One region of the Vibrio sp. R12-SG2-ISO1 genome, then DNA from elsewhere that is predicted to be linked to it. Evidence: predicted binding sites of a transcription regulator. Region 1 holds the regulator's gene; the other holds the start of a gene.
The links. The regulator PurR, encoded in region 1, represses purine synthesis genes. The targets are predictions, from matches to a motif close to TNANGNAAACGTTTNCNTNA.
Positions count from the first base shown of each region.

Region 1 (7,584 bases):
ATGTCGCTTGGAACCATCATCGTCCGTAACTTAGCGGAGCTAGCGACTGGGCGCGTAAAAACCATGGTGTTAGGTGGCGCCGTCACACGACTCAACACACGCTCTCAAGTACTGGTGAAGTTGGGCAATCTGTGTAAACACATTGTGCCCTACATGTGGCTCTATCGACTGTTTGCCTACATTGTGATGCCGCAGCGAGCACAAAAAGAGTCGCGACATATGTTTATCCGCGAAGCGAAGAAGTTGTGCCAAAAGGAGTTCAAGCGTTGGTTTATTTTGACCGCAGAGGTGAACCCTCTGATGCGCTACTTCAAAGACCGCGAGTTACCTATTCCTACGCTCTATCTGATGGGTGAAAAAGACTACATGTTCATCACCCCTGTGAAAGAGATGGTCTCAGCACATACGCTCAGTGAGCTGCATGAAATTCCTGACTGTGGCCATGTGTGTAATGTTGAGCGCCCAGATGAGTTTAACGATCACTCCATCGCCTTCATTCAGCAACACCTCACTGCTTAATCTCGGTTGACTCCAAGCACACTCAAGTTGGTTTGGTGTGCTCGCACTGCCAACATAACTGAAAATGGTCGTCATTTTCTTCTTGGCAAGTCGGGCAAACCCAAACCATGTTTTCGGGGGTGTCCTGTTGGAAATCATCAATCAGCGCGAGTGCCGCCTGCTTCTGTTCTGGGCGAGTTAACCAAACGTACGGGCTGGCCTCTTCGCCAAACGGAATCTCTCCTTGCAAGCCGAACAAACCTTCACCTCTCACCTCACAGGCTATTCCTTCGCTGCGCAGCATTTCACACACGATGTGTGCTTGTGGTGGTGTCGTGGCAATAAAAATTTTCAAGACGCTTGCCCATTGGATTGCGGTGTCGCTTTGAGCTTGGCCATTACCCATTTGGCAATGATTGGGAATACCCCGAGCAACGCAAAAGAGGCGAGTACTGTTGGGGAGACGATGCCTGACAAACTGTCGATTTGCGCTAGCTGAGTCCCGGCGTTGAGGTAGACGGCCGTGCCCGGCAACATACCCAGTTGACTAACCAGATAGAAGCGCGCGATGGTGATGGGCGTAAGACCCATCAAGAGGTTGATCAAAAAGAAAGGGAACACCGGTATAAGGCGCAGTGAGAAGAGATAAAACGCACCATCTTTTTCGACCCCTTGGTTAATTGTCGCGAGCTTATCGCCAAACTTGCTTTGTACCCACTCTTTGAGTAAAAAGCGGCTGCTTAAAAACGCCAAGGTGGCACCTATCGTACTGGCAAAAGAAACGAGCAATAAACTGGTCCAAAAGCCAAACAGCGCAGCGCCAAGCAAGGTGACGACGGCTGCTCCAGGGATCGAGAAGGCGGTGATAGCGACATAGGCGAAGAAGTAACTCAGCGCGGCTAGGGCAAAGTGGGTGTCAATGATTTCAGCCAGCGCTTGCTGCTGAGCTTTGGCGTTATCAAGTGTCAGGTATTGACCAAAGTTTGCGCCTAAAAACACAATCAGAGCGAGCAAACCAATACCTAAAAGCAGTTTCTTGTTCATATGGATCCCTTTGAAAACATCATCATTGATCATTGTTAGATATGAACCAAAAAGCCAGTAAAAAATTTCGCCCTAAGGGGAAAACACGTTGAATTCTATGACTAAGGAATGGAAACGCTGAAAAAGCATCGGCTAAAAACGTCTCAAGCCAGCGGTGTTCGGCTGGCTTGAGAAGGGTATTGGAATTAATGAGCGCTATCGCTGACTAGCTTTGCAGCTGATTCAGGAGCTCGTCGCGTCTTGCTTGAGGGACCACAGACCAGTGCGTGCCTTTAATTGCCCCCTCAAGTGCCCACAGCAGGTCGATGCTGACGTCGGCAGAGTGTGTGGAACGAATCGCTTTATACGCTTCCACTGCGCCCGTCTGCTCCAAACGGGAGACACTGTCGATACCCGCTTTCTTGAGCATTCGCTCGGTCGCTAGACGCAAGTTCGGCAGATCTTTCAGGCGCGTTGGTTTGGCGTTGGTTTGACGCTGCTTGTCTTTGTTGGCCGCCTCTAGTGCAGTGTTTGCCATCGCAATAGTCTGAGCGACATCCTGATCCCAGTCATGGCCAAGGGCGTAGTATTTGGTGACCACAGGGAAACCACGCTTTTTATACACGTATGGCTCGAGTCCCTGAGCATTAAACTGTTGGGCCAACGAGTCGTCGGCGCGTATGTGAAGTTTGTCATTTACCACGAGGGCAAACATGGTGTCATCAGCGAAGATTCCGAATCCACCAAACATTGAGCGAGACTTGATCTTGCCCAATGGTTCAAACAATCGCATTGAGTCTTTTAAAATTGGTTTATCCATGCTGTTATTCTCGGTGTATTACAATACGCCACCAAATTCAGGTCCGAGAGATTAGCAAAAATATGCAGGTTTTGTGTCAGTAGGGTGTCATTCTGGCTCATAAAAGAATAATCCTACTCACGGTGTGAGCGCATAATGCGCGCGCAACGTTTAACTCATTGTATTCTTTGCTTTTGATAAAGAATTACGAAGTGCACATTTGCCATCGGCAACCCCGCTACCAAGCAGTCATCAACGTTGAAATAGTTGAGTGGCTGCAACAGGCCGGAAGCTTTGCGTCCCATCCTTTCGAAATGGTTTGCCCTGTTCGTGGCATTCGTCGAACATAATAAGCATAAATAATTTATGGGCTAAACATCACGTTTTGATGGGTTAAATGTGATCTTAGTTCATAAAATAGAGGGGTGTTACCGAGAGAATAAAGCCCAGCGGATGAGAAGTATTCTCGCTGGGCTAGTCGATGTGATGTGCTGAACTTGTTCGTTGGTCTATTTCACCGTCGCCACGGTATCGCGCTCGACGATTTCTGGGTGCATTTCAAAAATACGTTTTTCATGCTCTTTGTCTTTAATACGTTCGAGCAAAATCTCAAATGCGTTTTTACCCACACGGCGCTTCGGCTGGTGAACCGTCGTTAGCGGTGGTGAAAAGTACTCGGCTAGCTCAATGTTGTCATAACCAATGACCGACATGTCTTCTGGAATACGAATGCCTTTTTGCTGTAAACGGCTCATCAAACCGAGCGCCATCGTATCGTTGAAACAGAATACTGCGGTTGGCTTTTCGTCCATGGCGACGATTTTGTCCGCGGCAAGCACGGCGGTATCGCACTCAAAGTTACCTTCTAAGATCCAATCTTCGTTGACGCTCAAACCCGACTCGTTCATTGCGCGCTTAAAGCCTTGGATGCGCTCTTGGCAGGCCGCTTTTTCAAAATGCCCACTCAAGCAAGCAATGCGCTTGTGGCCGTGATCAATCAGGTATTTTGTTGCGAGGTAGCCGCCTTCTTCCGAGTTGTCGATGATTTTATCGGCTTGTGAGCTTTCCGGGCCCCAATCCATCACCACCTTAGGGATGTCTTTATGACGGTCAAGCATTTCGCTCAACTCTTCGGTCAAATCTGAACACATCACTAAGATGCCATCGACGCGCTTTTCCGCCAGCATGCGAATGTAGTCACGTTGTTTCTCGTAGATGCCGCCAGTGTTACACAAGATCAAGGTGTAGCCTTGACGGTAGCAGTAGCTCTCAACCCCGTCGATCACTTCCGAGAAGAAAAGGTTGGTCGATTGAGTAACCAGCATGCCTATTGTGCGTGTCGAGTTACATTTCAGGCTGCGTGCAACGGCACTTGGGGCATAGTTCAACTCTTGAACCGCTTCCATCACTTTTTCTTGCGTGGCTTCAGCGACAAAGCGTGTTTTGTTGATCACATGGGATACAGTGGTGGTCGAGACACCCGCTAAGCGAGCGACGTCTTTAATCGTGGCCATATGGTTTTGTCCTGTCGATGACTGCCTACTATTCTATGAAAAGTTAAGTCTATAAAAGTAAAGTCTATACAAAGTTTAGAGTATGTAGACAGAAAGTATCAGAAACACAAAAACCGCCCTCAAAAAGCGGTTTGTATTTATTAGTTTTATCGTTTGCGAACCGGATTGTAGTCCGCAACGTCGATTTGGGCAAATAAAAAACCCGCCTTTGGGATCTCGCCACACCTTTTGTATGGGCTTAATCGCTATCGCCTTGCAGGTAGGCTTTATCCAATTGAATGAACGCGCACAATAGCGACGACAGCGCCGCATAGAAGCCGAATGTGTCGAGGCGCTGGCAGCGCTCGGCAAACCTCTCAATCCAAGGGAGTAGATGCTGCTCAATAAAATCGGCTTGCTCTTGGTAGGCGAGATGCGTGTCGCCTGCCGTCTGCTCTGCTGCATGAGCGCCGCGCACAATCAGGTTACCTAAAAAATCCAACTCTATCGCGAGATGATCAGAAGGTTCATTGAGCCCTGAATGCACGGCCACGCCATGTTGTTGGAGCAGAGTGTCCATCTGTTTGGCGGGCTCCCCATTGAGCAGTCCGGATTCATCTAAGTAGACAGAGGCGTAAGGCAACGCGCTGTCTCGGTCGGATTTTAAAAACAGGTCGCAATAGTCGGCTGATAGTTCCAACTGAGCATCTGGCCTGTCTTGCAATCGGTTCAATGTATCGATGAGCCTGTCTGCGGCTACGTTAAGCTCAGGGGTTTGTGCAAGTCCCGTCAGAAAGGTACGTGTGTCCACCGAATGATATTGGGCCAGCTCTTGCTCTGAGAGCTCTTTGGCAAACACGCTCGAAAACCACCAGTAGAGCTCGGCGCGTTGCTCATCAAAGGCGCGCTGCTCTTTTTCGGCGGGAGATAAAGGGTCGGAAATCTGGGCGTTAGGTGTCTCTGGCATGATGGGCTCTCAACTGAATCAGATGCCGTTAAGTCTAACGGATAAAAATGAACAGCGGTCAACCTGATTATGAGAAGAAATGGTCAAATATGGCAATTTGTGAACAGGGCAGCAAAGCTTGCTTTGCATCAATGAATCGCCAACTTTTCACCTCCCAAAGAGGACAAAGATGGAGTTGTGACTAATTATGAATAGAATAAAGCCATTGAATCAGTGTGTGAATAAGTGAGTAGAGCCGATGAGCTACCACATTTTGGTTGTTGAAGATGATGAAGTGACTCGCCGTAAATTGGCGGGCTACTTTCAAACCGAAGGGTATCAGGTGAGCCAAGCTGAGAATGGCGCGCAGATGCGCGACGTACTCAGTAGCAGTCGGGTCGATTTGGTGATGCTGGATATCAATCTGCCCAGCGAAGATGGCTTGATGCTGACGCGTGAACTACGCAGTCAATCGGACATCGGTATTATCTTGGTGACCGGGCGTACCGACAGCATTGATAAGATTGTTGGTTTAGAAATGGGCGCGGACGATTATGTCACCAAGCCATTTGAGCTTAGGGAACTGCTCGTCAGAGTCAAGAACCTCTTGTGGCGCATCGCACTGGCTGCGGGAGCGCAAAACGCGGGCAGCGATCAGCAAGACGGCGTGGTCCGCTTTGCTGAATGGACGTTCGATATTCAGCGCCGCGCTTTGAGCCGAGGGGATGAACCGGTCAAACTGACTAAAGCAGAGTATGAGCTTTTGGTGGCGCTCTCCTCTCACCCTAACCAAGTGCTCAGTCGGGAACGCATTCTTAATATGATCAGTCATCGTGTGGACGCACCCAATGATCGCACTATCGATGTCCTGATTCGACGCATGAGAGCGAAGATGGAGGTGGATCCAAAAAATCCGCAGATATTCGTCACCGTGCATGGCGAAGGCTACATGTTCGCCGGAGATTAACGTAGTTCGGCAATTAACGAGCGAAAATTGACGCAAAAGAAACGAAAAATCCAGGCATGCAGCCTGGATTTTTGTTTTAGGTCGAAGACGTTATCCGTCTACGCTGGCGGCCGGTTAAACGTCGCTCTGCGCAGCCTCCACCTCTAAGGCTTGCTCTTCATAATCGGACGCCCAGTCGCGGAGGTGTTGCCAAATGGTGCCCAGCGTTTCATGCCAGTAGCGCTCAGTTTGTTCGAGATATTTGCCCTTCGGCGCGTACTTCTCCCACGCTTGATCGATGTTTCTCTGCGCTAGGTAGTTGGTCGGCGCGGCGTAAGGTTTCAATCCTGCGGAGTGGAATTCATTCAGGGCACGGTTCATGTGACTGGCCGATGTGACCACCACCAACTTCTTGTTCTTAACGAACGCTGCCGCTTGGCGCGCTTCTTCCCAAGTATCTTTGGCGGTTTCGAGCAGAATGATGTCAGATTTAGAAACGCCAAGCGCCAGCGCTACTTTAGCCATCATGCGCGCATTGCTCACTTCAGAACCGGCGGCATAGCCTGAGAGAATCAGTTTAGAGCCCGGATAAATTCGCATCACACGAATCCCTTCGGTCAAACGCATTAGGCCGGCGCGACTCAGTTCTGAGGTGGGCGGAATGTCGTCGTCCACAACATGGCCGCTGCCAAGCACCATCACATAATCAATCGATTCATCGACAGGAAAAAAGGCCGAGTATTGGCGCTCGATAGGCATGAGAAGACGTGATGAAACGGGCTGGAAGGCAACGAGAAAAATGCCAACAAACGAGAAGAGAACAACGAAACATCCTGTTTTTTGTTTTCGTGTGAACATGACGAGCATGAGTCCCACAAGGCCAATGATCAGCAGGGCTGGCAAAGGCATAAGTAAAGCCGAGACGACTTTTTTCAGCTCAAACATACTTAAATAGTCCGAAAAAACACCAGTTGATTATAATTTAAGAGAAAGCCTCTTTATTCCTGCCTTTCTTGTGACAGAATAGCAGCACGATTCAACATCATAACTCAAGCTGCTGTGACTGAAGACCGCAATTTCGACGATATTGCCCACAAATTTGCAAAAAATATATACGGCTCTGACAAAGGCGAGATTCGACAAGTCATTGTTTGGGAAGACCTTCAAACCATCCTCGCCTCGTTACCCGCCAGTGATTCACCACTCGACGTGCTCGATGCCGGGGGTGGGTTGGCACAAATGTCGCAAAAGCTGGCGAAACTAGGCCATCGCATTACGTTATGTGATCTATCTTCTGAAATGCTGCAATTAGCTGAGCAGGATATTGCAAAAAATGGCTTGCTTGAGCAGTATCGCTTGATTCATTCGCCCGTTCAATCCATCGCTCAACACCAGCAGCAACCGGCGGATTTGGTGATGTTTCATGCCGTCATGGAGTGGTTGGCTGAGCCAAAGCCAGCGCTGCAAACGCTGTTAGAGCAGGTCAAACCGGGCGGTATCGCGTCGGTCATGTTCTACAACCATCATGGCCTCGTGTACAAAAATGTCGTGTGTGGCAACCTTCCGCATGTGTTAGAGGGAATGCCGCACCGAAAGAGATTTAAGCTTCAGCCCCAAAAAGGGCTTAAGCCTGAAGATGTCTACCGTTGGATAGAGGAGTCGGGGTTTCACATTGAAGGGAAATCCGGCATTCGTTGTTTCAGTGACTACATTGGCGATCGCCAGTATATGGGCGACTACACCAGTGAGGATGTCTTGGCCCTAGAGAGGCAACTTTGCCGCCAAGAACCGTATGTGTCGCTCGGACGCTATATCCACGTTTGGGCAAGAAAGAATTAAAACAGGATAAACCATGAGTGAAATGACTCTGAATGCCGCT
Region 1 is NZ_JCBDGO010000001.1:386,355-393,938, reverse strand. It holds gene AC6R10_RS01735 (alpha/beta fold hydrolase) at 1-519, shown strand, start outside; gene AC6R10_RS01730 (putative signal transducing protein) at 542-853, opposite strand; gene AC6R10_RS01725 (TVP38/TMEM64 family protein) at 850-1,542, opposite strand; gene AC6R10_RS01720 (TfoX/Sxy family DNA transformation protein) at 1,748-2,341, opposite strand; cyclic di-GMP riboswitch class I at 2,546-2,654, opposite strand; gene purR (HTH-type transcriptional repressor PurR) at 2,830-3,834, opposite strand; gene torD (molecular chaperone TorD) at 4,073-4,780, opposite strand; gene torR (two-component system response regulator TorR) at 5,019-5,726, shown strand; gene elyC (envelope biogenesis factor ElyC) at 5,841-6,650, opposite strand; gene cmoM (tRNA uridine 5-oxyacetic acid(34) methyltransferase CmoM) at 6,747-7,544, shown strand; gene mukF (chromosome partition protein MukF) at 7,558-7,584, shown strand, end outside.

Region 2 (7,584 bases), on a different contig from region 1:
CGGGTAAGTTCCGACCTGCACGAATGGCGTAATGATGGCCACGCTGTCTCCACCCGAGACTCAGTGAAATTGAAATCGCTGTGAAGATGCAGTGTACCCGCGGCTAGACGGAAAGACCCCGTGAACCTTTACTACAGCTTGGCACTGAACATTGAGCCTACATGTGTAGGATAGGTGGGAGGCTTTGAAGCAGGTACGCCAGTATCTGTGGAGCCGACCTTGAAATACCACCCTTGTATGTTTGATGTTCTAACTTAGCCCCGTTATCCGGGGTGAGGACAGTGCCTGGTGGGTAGTTTGACTGGGGCGGTCTCCTCCCAAAGAGTAACGGAGGAGCACGAAGGTGGGCTAATCACGGTTGGACATCGTGAGGTTAGTGCAATGGCATAAGCCCGCTTGACTGCGAGAATGACAATTCGAGCAGGTGCGAAAGCAGGTCATAGTGATCCGGTGGTTCTGAATGGAAGGGCCATCGCTCAACGGATAAAAGGTACTCCGGGGATAACAGGCTGATACCGCCCAAGAGTTCATATCGACGGCGGTGTTTGGCACCTCGATGTCGGCTCATCACATCCTGGGGCTGAAGTCGGTCCCAAGGGTATGGCTGTTCGCCATTTAAAGTGGTACGCGAGCTGGGTTTAGAACGTCGTGAGACAGTTCGGTCCCTATCTGCCGTGGGCGTTGGAAGATTGAAGGGGGCTGCTCCTAGTACGAGAGGACCGGAGTGGACGAACCTCTGGTGTTCGGGTTGTGATGCCAATCGCATTGCCCGGTAGCTAAGTTCGGAATCGATAACCGCTGAAAGCATCTAAGCGGGAAGCGAGCCCTGAGATGAGTCTTCCCTGATACTTTAAGTATCCTTAAGGGTTGTTCGAGACTAGAACGTTGATAGGCAGGGTGTGTAAGCGCTGTGAGGCGTTGAGCTAACCTGTACTAATTGCCCGTGAGGCTTAACCATACAACACCCAAAGGGTTTTGATGGACTCAATGAAAGAACATTGAATGTGTAAGAACTGAAAACAGCTTTCCGAATTAAAGAATTTGCTTGGCGACCATAGCGATTTGGACCCACCTGATTCCATGCCGAACTCAGAAGTGAAACGAATTAGCGCCGATGGTAGTGTGGGGCTTCCCCATGTGAGAGTAGGACATCGCCAGGCTTTGAACATTATCTGTTTAAAGCACGATTGAGATAAGACTTTAAATAGACCACTGCGGAGTGGTAGTTCAGTTGGTTAGAATACCGGCCTGTCACGCCGGGGGTCGCGGGTTCGAGTCCCGTCCACTCCGCCACTTATTAGAAAGCCCAGTCGAAAGACTGGGCTTTTTTACGTTTAACGCTCCTGAAAGTGCTGGGTTCGTCTGCTCGACGGTTTTATACAGACAAGAAAAAGCCAGCACGTTGGCTGGCTTCGAAGAGTTCGAAGAGAGGGCTGGCGAGATTAAAGAATAATGTCTCGTACTTCAGGATCTTTGCGTTCTAGGTAGTGTGTCGATTTAATGCGACGAATGGTGCGGCAGCGTCCACGGATCAGTAAGGTTTCTGTGGTGGCGATGTTACCTTGGCGCGTAATGCCCTCAAGCAGGTCACCTTTGGTGATGCCAGTGGCAGAAAAGACAACGTTATCGCTGCGAGCCATCTCTTCCATAGTCAGCACAACATTGGCTGTCACGCCCATTTCTTCGCAACGTTTTAGCTCAGCAGCGCCATAGATGCGGTTTTCTTCGCTATCACCTTTAACTTCATGCCTTGGTAGCAAACGGCCATGCATATCACCATCGAGTGCACGGATCACAGCGGCAGACACTACACCTTCTGGTGCGCCGCCAATGCAGTACATCATGTCGACTTCACTGTCAGGCAGGCAGGTAAGAATGGAGGCGGCCACGTCACCATCAGGCACGGCAAAAACGCGTACCCCCATTGCTTGCATCTCAGCAATCACCTTATCGTGACGCGGTTTTGCTAAGGTGATCACCACAAGTCGATCGAGCGGCTTGTTGAGCGCTTCAGCGACGTTAATAAGGTTTTCTTTGAGTGGTTTATTGAGGTCAATACAGCCTTTTGCACCTGGCCCCACAACCAGTTTTTCCATGTACATATCTGGGGCTTTTAAGAAGCTGCCTTTTTCACCCGCGGCCAGAACAGCCAGTGCATTGGACTGGCCCATGGCTGTCATGCGGGTCCCTTCAATTGGGTCAACCGCGATATCGACACAATCACCACCTGTCCCTACTTTTTCACCGATATACAGCATAGGCGCATCATCGATCTCGCCTTCACCAATGACAATCTCACCTTCGATTTCTGTCTTATTAAGCAGGGTACGCATCACTTCGACAGCGGCACCGTCGGCGGCGTTCTTATCGCCACGGCCAAGCCATTTATAACCCGCTAGGGCTGCGCCTTCGGTAACTCTTGAGAATGCCATTGCTAAATCGCGTTTCATGATGACTCCAACTGGTAGGAAAAACTGAACAAAATTAAATCGCCGCGATTTTAGCACATCACTAGGGAAACGTTTGCCTTTTTGGTTCAACTGGCTTGAACTGGATCAAACCAGGGGCAGGAAAACGGACGGAACTATTCATTCGTCTGGTCTTGTAAACTCTGAGTCAAATTGCGTTGTTTTTTTAATCGAATGACGCAGATTTGCAAATATAGGGCGTGTTTAAAGCGGCGTGGCTGAGTAGAATGGAAGGTAAATGGGTTTGTCATGTCGTATGACCCAACCATCCAGAGAATGATTAAAAAGGTAGGCAACGATGTCTTTTGAAGTACTAGAAAAACTAGAAGCAAAAATCCAAACCGCGGTTGATACTATCACTCTGCTTCAAATGGAAGTGGAAGAGCTTAAAGAAGAAAAGCAGAAGCTAGCAAACGAAGCGAACGAACTGCGTACAAGCCGTGAAGAGTTGGTCGCGCAAAATCAGCAGATGCAACAAGAACACACAGCATGGCAAGAGCGCATCCGCAGCTTGCTAGGTAAGATGGAAGACGTTGAGTAATCACCGTTTCTGTAGACTAAAAAGGGTTGGCACTACGCCAACCCTTTTGCTTTGATGTCTGTCAGATTAGACCTGAGGGCGCACGCCCAAAGTGTGGCAAAGTGCGTAGGTCATTTCGGCGCGGTTAAGAGTGTAGAAGTGGAAATCTTTCACGCCTTCACGACTTAGGATACGCACCATGTCGATGGCTTGACTCGCACCTACCAGTTGGCGAGTGGTTGGGTCGTCATCCAGCCCTTCAAATTGTTTCGCCATCCAGCCAGGGACTTTGACGTTATTCTGCGCGGCAAAACGTGAAGCTTGTTTAAAGTTGGAAACAGGAAGGATGCCCGGAACAATTTCGACATCAATGCCAGCCGCAACACTGCGATCACGAAAGCGTAGGTAGCTCTCTACATCAAAAAAGAACTGAGTAATGGCGCGGTTTGCGCCTGCATCGACTTTACGCTTGAGGTTCAGCAGATCCGACTGCGCACTTTTTGCTTCAGGGTGTACCTCGGGAAAGGCTGCAACAGAGATATCAAAGTCGTGACGTGATTTAAGCAGTTCCACGAGATCGGAGGCGTACATATCCGGTTTGCCACCACCAGGAGGAATATCACCGCGCAGTGCGACGATGCTTTCAATACCATTGTTCCAGTAATCGTCAGCAATCTGAATGAGCTCGTCACGGCTGGCATCGATACAAGTGAGATGAGGTGCCGCAATTAGGCCGGTCTCGGCTTTGATCTCTTTAATGATGGAGTGAGTGCGATCGCGCTCGCCGGAGTTGGCGCCGTAGGTAACAGAGACAAACTTAGGCTTAAGGGTTTTGAGACGATGAACCGAGTTCCACAGCGTCTCTTCCATTTTTTCGCTGCTCGGAGGAAAGAACTCGAATGACACATTGATGTTGTTCGATAGCTCGGCAATATTTTGGTTTAAAGCGTCAATATGACTCGCGTGTGTGTATCCCATCTTACTCTCTCCGTGTGGCGACCCTATCCGTAGGTAACTGTAGCCCCAACATTCAATTTGATTAAATCGACGTTTAGACGTCTATATGTCCACAGAATGTATTGAATACGTTTTAATGTCAACACTCCCACCATGAATTTTTTTCAAGTTCATAATGAGAGAATTTGAAGTGCGCGCAGAACGACGCCCGAATAAGAAAACAGGTTGCCGAAGCAACCTGTGAAACTAGAGAAAACTGGACAACAAGTTAAGGTCTGATTGAATCGCGCCTGAGGTCACTTCCCGACCCGCCCCCGGTCCGCGAATGACCAGTGGGTTGTCCTTATACCATTTGCTCTCAATCGCAAAGATGTTGTCGCATGGTAACAGGTTGGCCAAGGCGTGCTCTTTGCTGAGTGCTTCGACACCTACTCGAGCTTTACCGTTCTTTTCCAGTCTGGCGACGTAGCGCAGCACTTTGTCTTCACGTTGCGCTTTCTCGAGCCTTTCTGCTAGCTGTTCGCTGAGCTGTTGGCTGTTATCGAGAAAGTCATCCAGTGAGAGATCGGCCAGTTCATCGGGCACTAAGCTCTCGACTTTGACCGATTCAGGTTCAATCTCGAGACCGGCTTCTCTGGCTAAGATGACCAGCTTGCGCATTACGTCAGAGCCATCGAGATCCTGCCTAGGGTCTGGCTCGGTTAAGCCTTGCTGCCACGCTAAATCGACTAACTCGGCAAACGGTACGCTGCCATCATATTGTTGGAACAACCAAGAGAGGGTGCCAGAGAAAATCCCTGAGACCGCATAGATGACATCGCCACTTTCACGCAAATCGCGCACAGTGTGGTTGATCGGCAAGCCTGCTCCAACGGTGGCATTGTAGAGCCAATGGCGGTTTATTTTGGCAAACGCATCTTGGACTTGGTGGTAGTAAGCACTTGAGGCAGAGCCGGCAACCTTATTGGCAGAGATAAGATGCATGCCTTGCTCGGCTATATCGAGGTAACGCTCAGCTAACTCTTTACTCGCCGTCACGTCGAGTACGACCACATCGTCATAGCCCTGAATCGCACCGAGGCGCTGGATCCACTCGCCTTGCTGATAAGGGATAGACTCTTCATCGAAATGCTCACTGACCGCGCTAGGATCGATGCCTTGGTCATTAAACCAATAGGTTTGGCTGTCGATCACCGCCACGAGCTCAAAACTCATTCCACGACGCTTTTCTAGCTCTGCTTTTTGTTCTGCAAACAGGGTTAACCAACTGGAGCCAATGTTGCCTTTGCCGCATAGGGCGATGCCGACTCGTTTTTGTGCTTGGAAAAGTTGGTTGTGAATCGCCTTAACGAGTGGTTCGGTTTCGGTGCGGCGTAAGACAGCCACCAAACTGAGACCGGAACGAGACTCAGAGATGAACTCGACAGGCGATGACTTGAGCTTCTGGTAAAAGCCGTAACAGTGGTTGGCGTTGTTGGTGACACCAGCGCCCACCGCAGCAACAAGGGCGTAGCCCTCTTTGAGTTTAATTTCTGCTGCGATGGCGGAATCTTGTAAGAAGCCTAAAGCGCCCCCTGCAATTTCCGAGGTATAAGCAAGGCGTAATGAGTGCTTATCCGCTTGGACTTCATAAGTTAAAGGTTCAAGTTGGGCGCGTTTCAAACTGCTCAGCACTTCTTTTTCCATGCGATTGAAATCATGGCCAGAGGCGAAGTTTAACTGAATCAACAACACGTCATTGAGTGAGGAGATGATCTTGGCACCACGCCCAGAGGCGAGGACGCGCTCAATGCGGCTAGAGCCAGATTCAGGGTCGTAACTGCAGCGCAAGTGTAAGTCCATCGTACTTTGAGCGACAGGCTGCAAGGTACGGCTATGCAGCACGGGGGCGGCAAGGCGTGCCAGTTCACTTGCTTCATCCAGTCGCAATAGGGGCAGAAGACAAGCATCACTGACAAGGCGAGGGTCTGCGCTGTATACGCCAGCAACGTCACTCCAAATCGTGACGCGACTGACCTCTGCGAGCGCGCCAATCACGGTGGCAGAGTAATCGGATCCGTTTCGGCCAAGCAGCACGGTTTGGCCTGCTTGGTTTTGCGCCATAAAGCCGGTAAACACCAGACGACGCTGTGAGTGTTGCGCCAAAATTTCCTTCAGTAGTGGGTAGGACTGACCACGATCCACTTCAGGTTGCGTGCCGGTTTCTGCCCGTAAGAAAGTGCGAGAGTCTTGCGCGATGGCTGGTAAACTCGCTTGATTCAATAGCGCGGCGAGCAGTCTTGAGGACCACATTTCACCGTGGCCAAGTACCGCAGCTCGCTCCACCTCGCTTAACGGGGCGCTTAATTCACCGAGGGTGGTGAACTCGTCTTTGAGCGTCGCCAGCATGTGCGCTTGTTCGTCGTCACTGTCAATCAAGGCTTCGATAAGCCCTGTTTGGAATTGTCGTACCGACTGCAACGCTTCATGGGCAAGACGGCCATCTTTATAGAGCGCTTCGGTAAATTCAATCAAATGATTGGTGGTTTTACCGGCCGCTGAGACAACGATCAGATCATCGCTGCCTGAGTATTCTTTGAGTATGGTGACTACCCGGCGGTAGCACTCCGGATCCGCTAAGCTGCTACCACCAAATTTATGCAGTTGACGCGATGTCGTCATTACGCGGACTCCTTCACACAGTTAAAGGCTTGTTTGAGATCGTCAATCAGGTCATCGGCATCTTCAAGACCGACAGACAGACGCAGCAGTTGCTGAGAGACACCCGCCTCGGCCAGCGCCGCTTCACCCATCGCACGGTGGGTCATTGACGCTGGGTGACAAATGAGGCTTTCTACGCCGCCTAGCGATTCTGCAAGCGAGAAGAGTTTCAACTCACCGACAAACTGTTTCAGTTCTTCAAAGCTGCCAGCGAACTCGAAGCTGAGCATAGAACCAAAGCCGGATTGTTGTTTCTTGGCGATGTCATGGCCAGGGTGATCCGGCAAGCTTGGGTGATAGATGCGGCCGACCAGTGACTCTGTTTTCAGAAAGTCGAGAATGTTTGCCGAGCTTTGTTCGTGCACCTTCATTCGTGCGCCCAACGTGCGGATGCCACGCAGCGTCATGTAGCTATCAAACGGCGTGCCGGTGGCCCCAATGCAGTTGCCCCACCAAGCCAGTTCTTCAGCGTGCGCTTTGGTTTTGGTGATCACCACGCCGCCAATCACATCGGAGTGACCGTTGATGTATTTGGTGGTTGAGTGAATAACGAAATCGGCACCCAGTTCGAGTGGCTTCTGGAAAATCGGGGTTAAGAAGGTATTGTCAACCGCGACCAGCGCGCCAACTTGTTTCGCTTGCTGGCAGACTTTCTCGATATCCACCACACGTACCAAAGGATTTGATGGCGTTTCCAACAGGATAAGCTTGGGTTTCTGGTTGATGGCGGCGGTCAAGGCTGCGTCATCGGATTGGTCGACAAACAACACGTTGAAGTCGCCCTTTTGCGCGCGGGTATTGAAGAGTCGATAGGTGCCACCGTAGCAATCGTGTGGCGCGATGATCAAATCGTCTGGACCGACAAACGCAGAGACCCAAAGGTTGAGCGCTGAGGTGCCACAATTGGTCACTACAGCGCCTTCTCCACCTTCTAACTCA
Region 2 is NZ_JCBDGO010000010.1:201,569-209,152, reverse strand. It holds partial or broken rRNA gene AC6R10_RS10115 (23S ribosomal RNA) at 1-958, shown strand, start outside; rRNA gene rrf (5S ribosomal RNA) at 1,045-1,160, shown strand; tRNA gene AC6R10_RS10105 (tRNA-Asp) at 1,217-1,293, shown strand; gene glpX (class II fructose-bisphosphatase) at 1,443-2,450, opposite strand; gene zapB (cell division protein ZapB) at 2,767-3,009, shown strand; gene metF (methylenetetrahydrofolate reductase) at 3,076-3,966, opposite strand; gene AC6R10_RS10085 (bifunctional aspartate kinase/homoserine dehydrogenase II) at 4,192-6,606, opposite strand; gene AC6R10_RS10080 (O-succinylhomoserine (thiol)-lyase) at 6,606-7,584, opposite strand, start outside.
Region 2: a site for PurR is predicted at 2,512-2,531, ahead of glpX (class II fructose-bisphosphatase). Genes of this name have one in related genera too.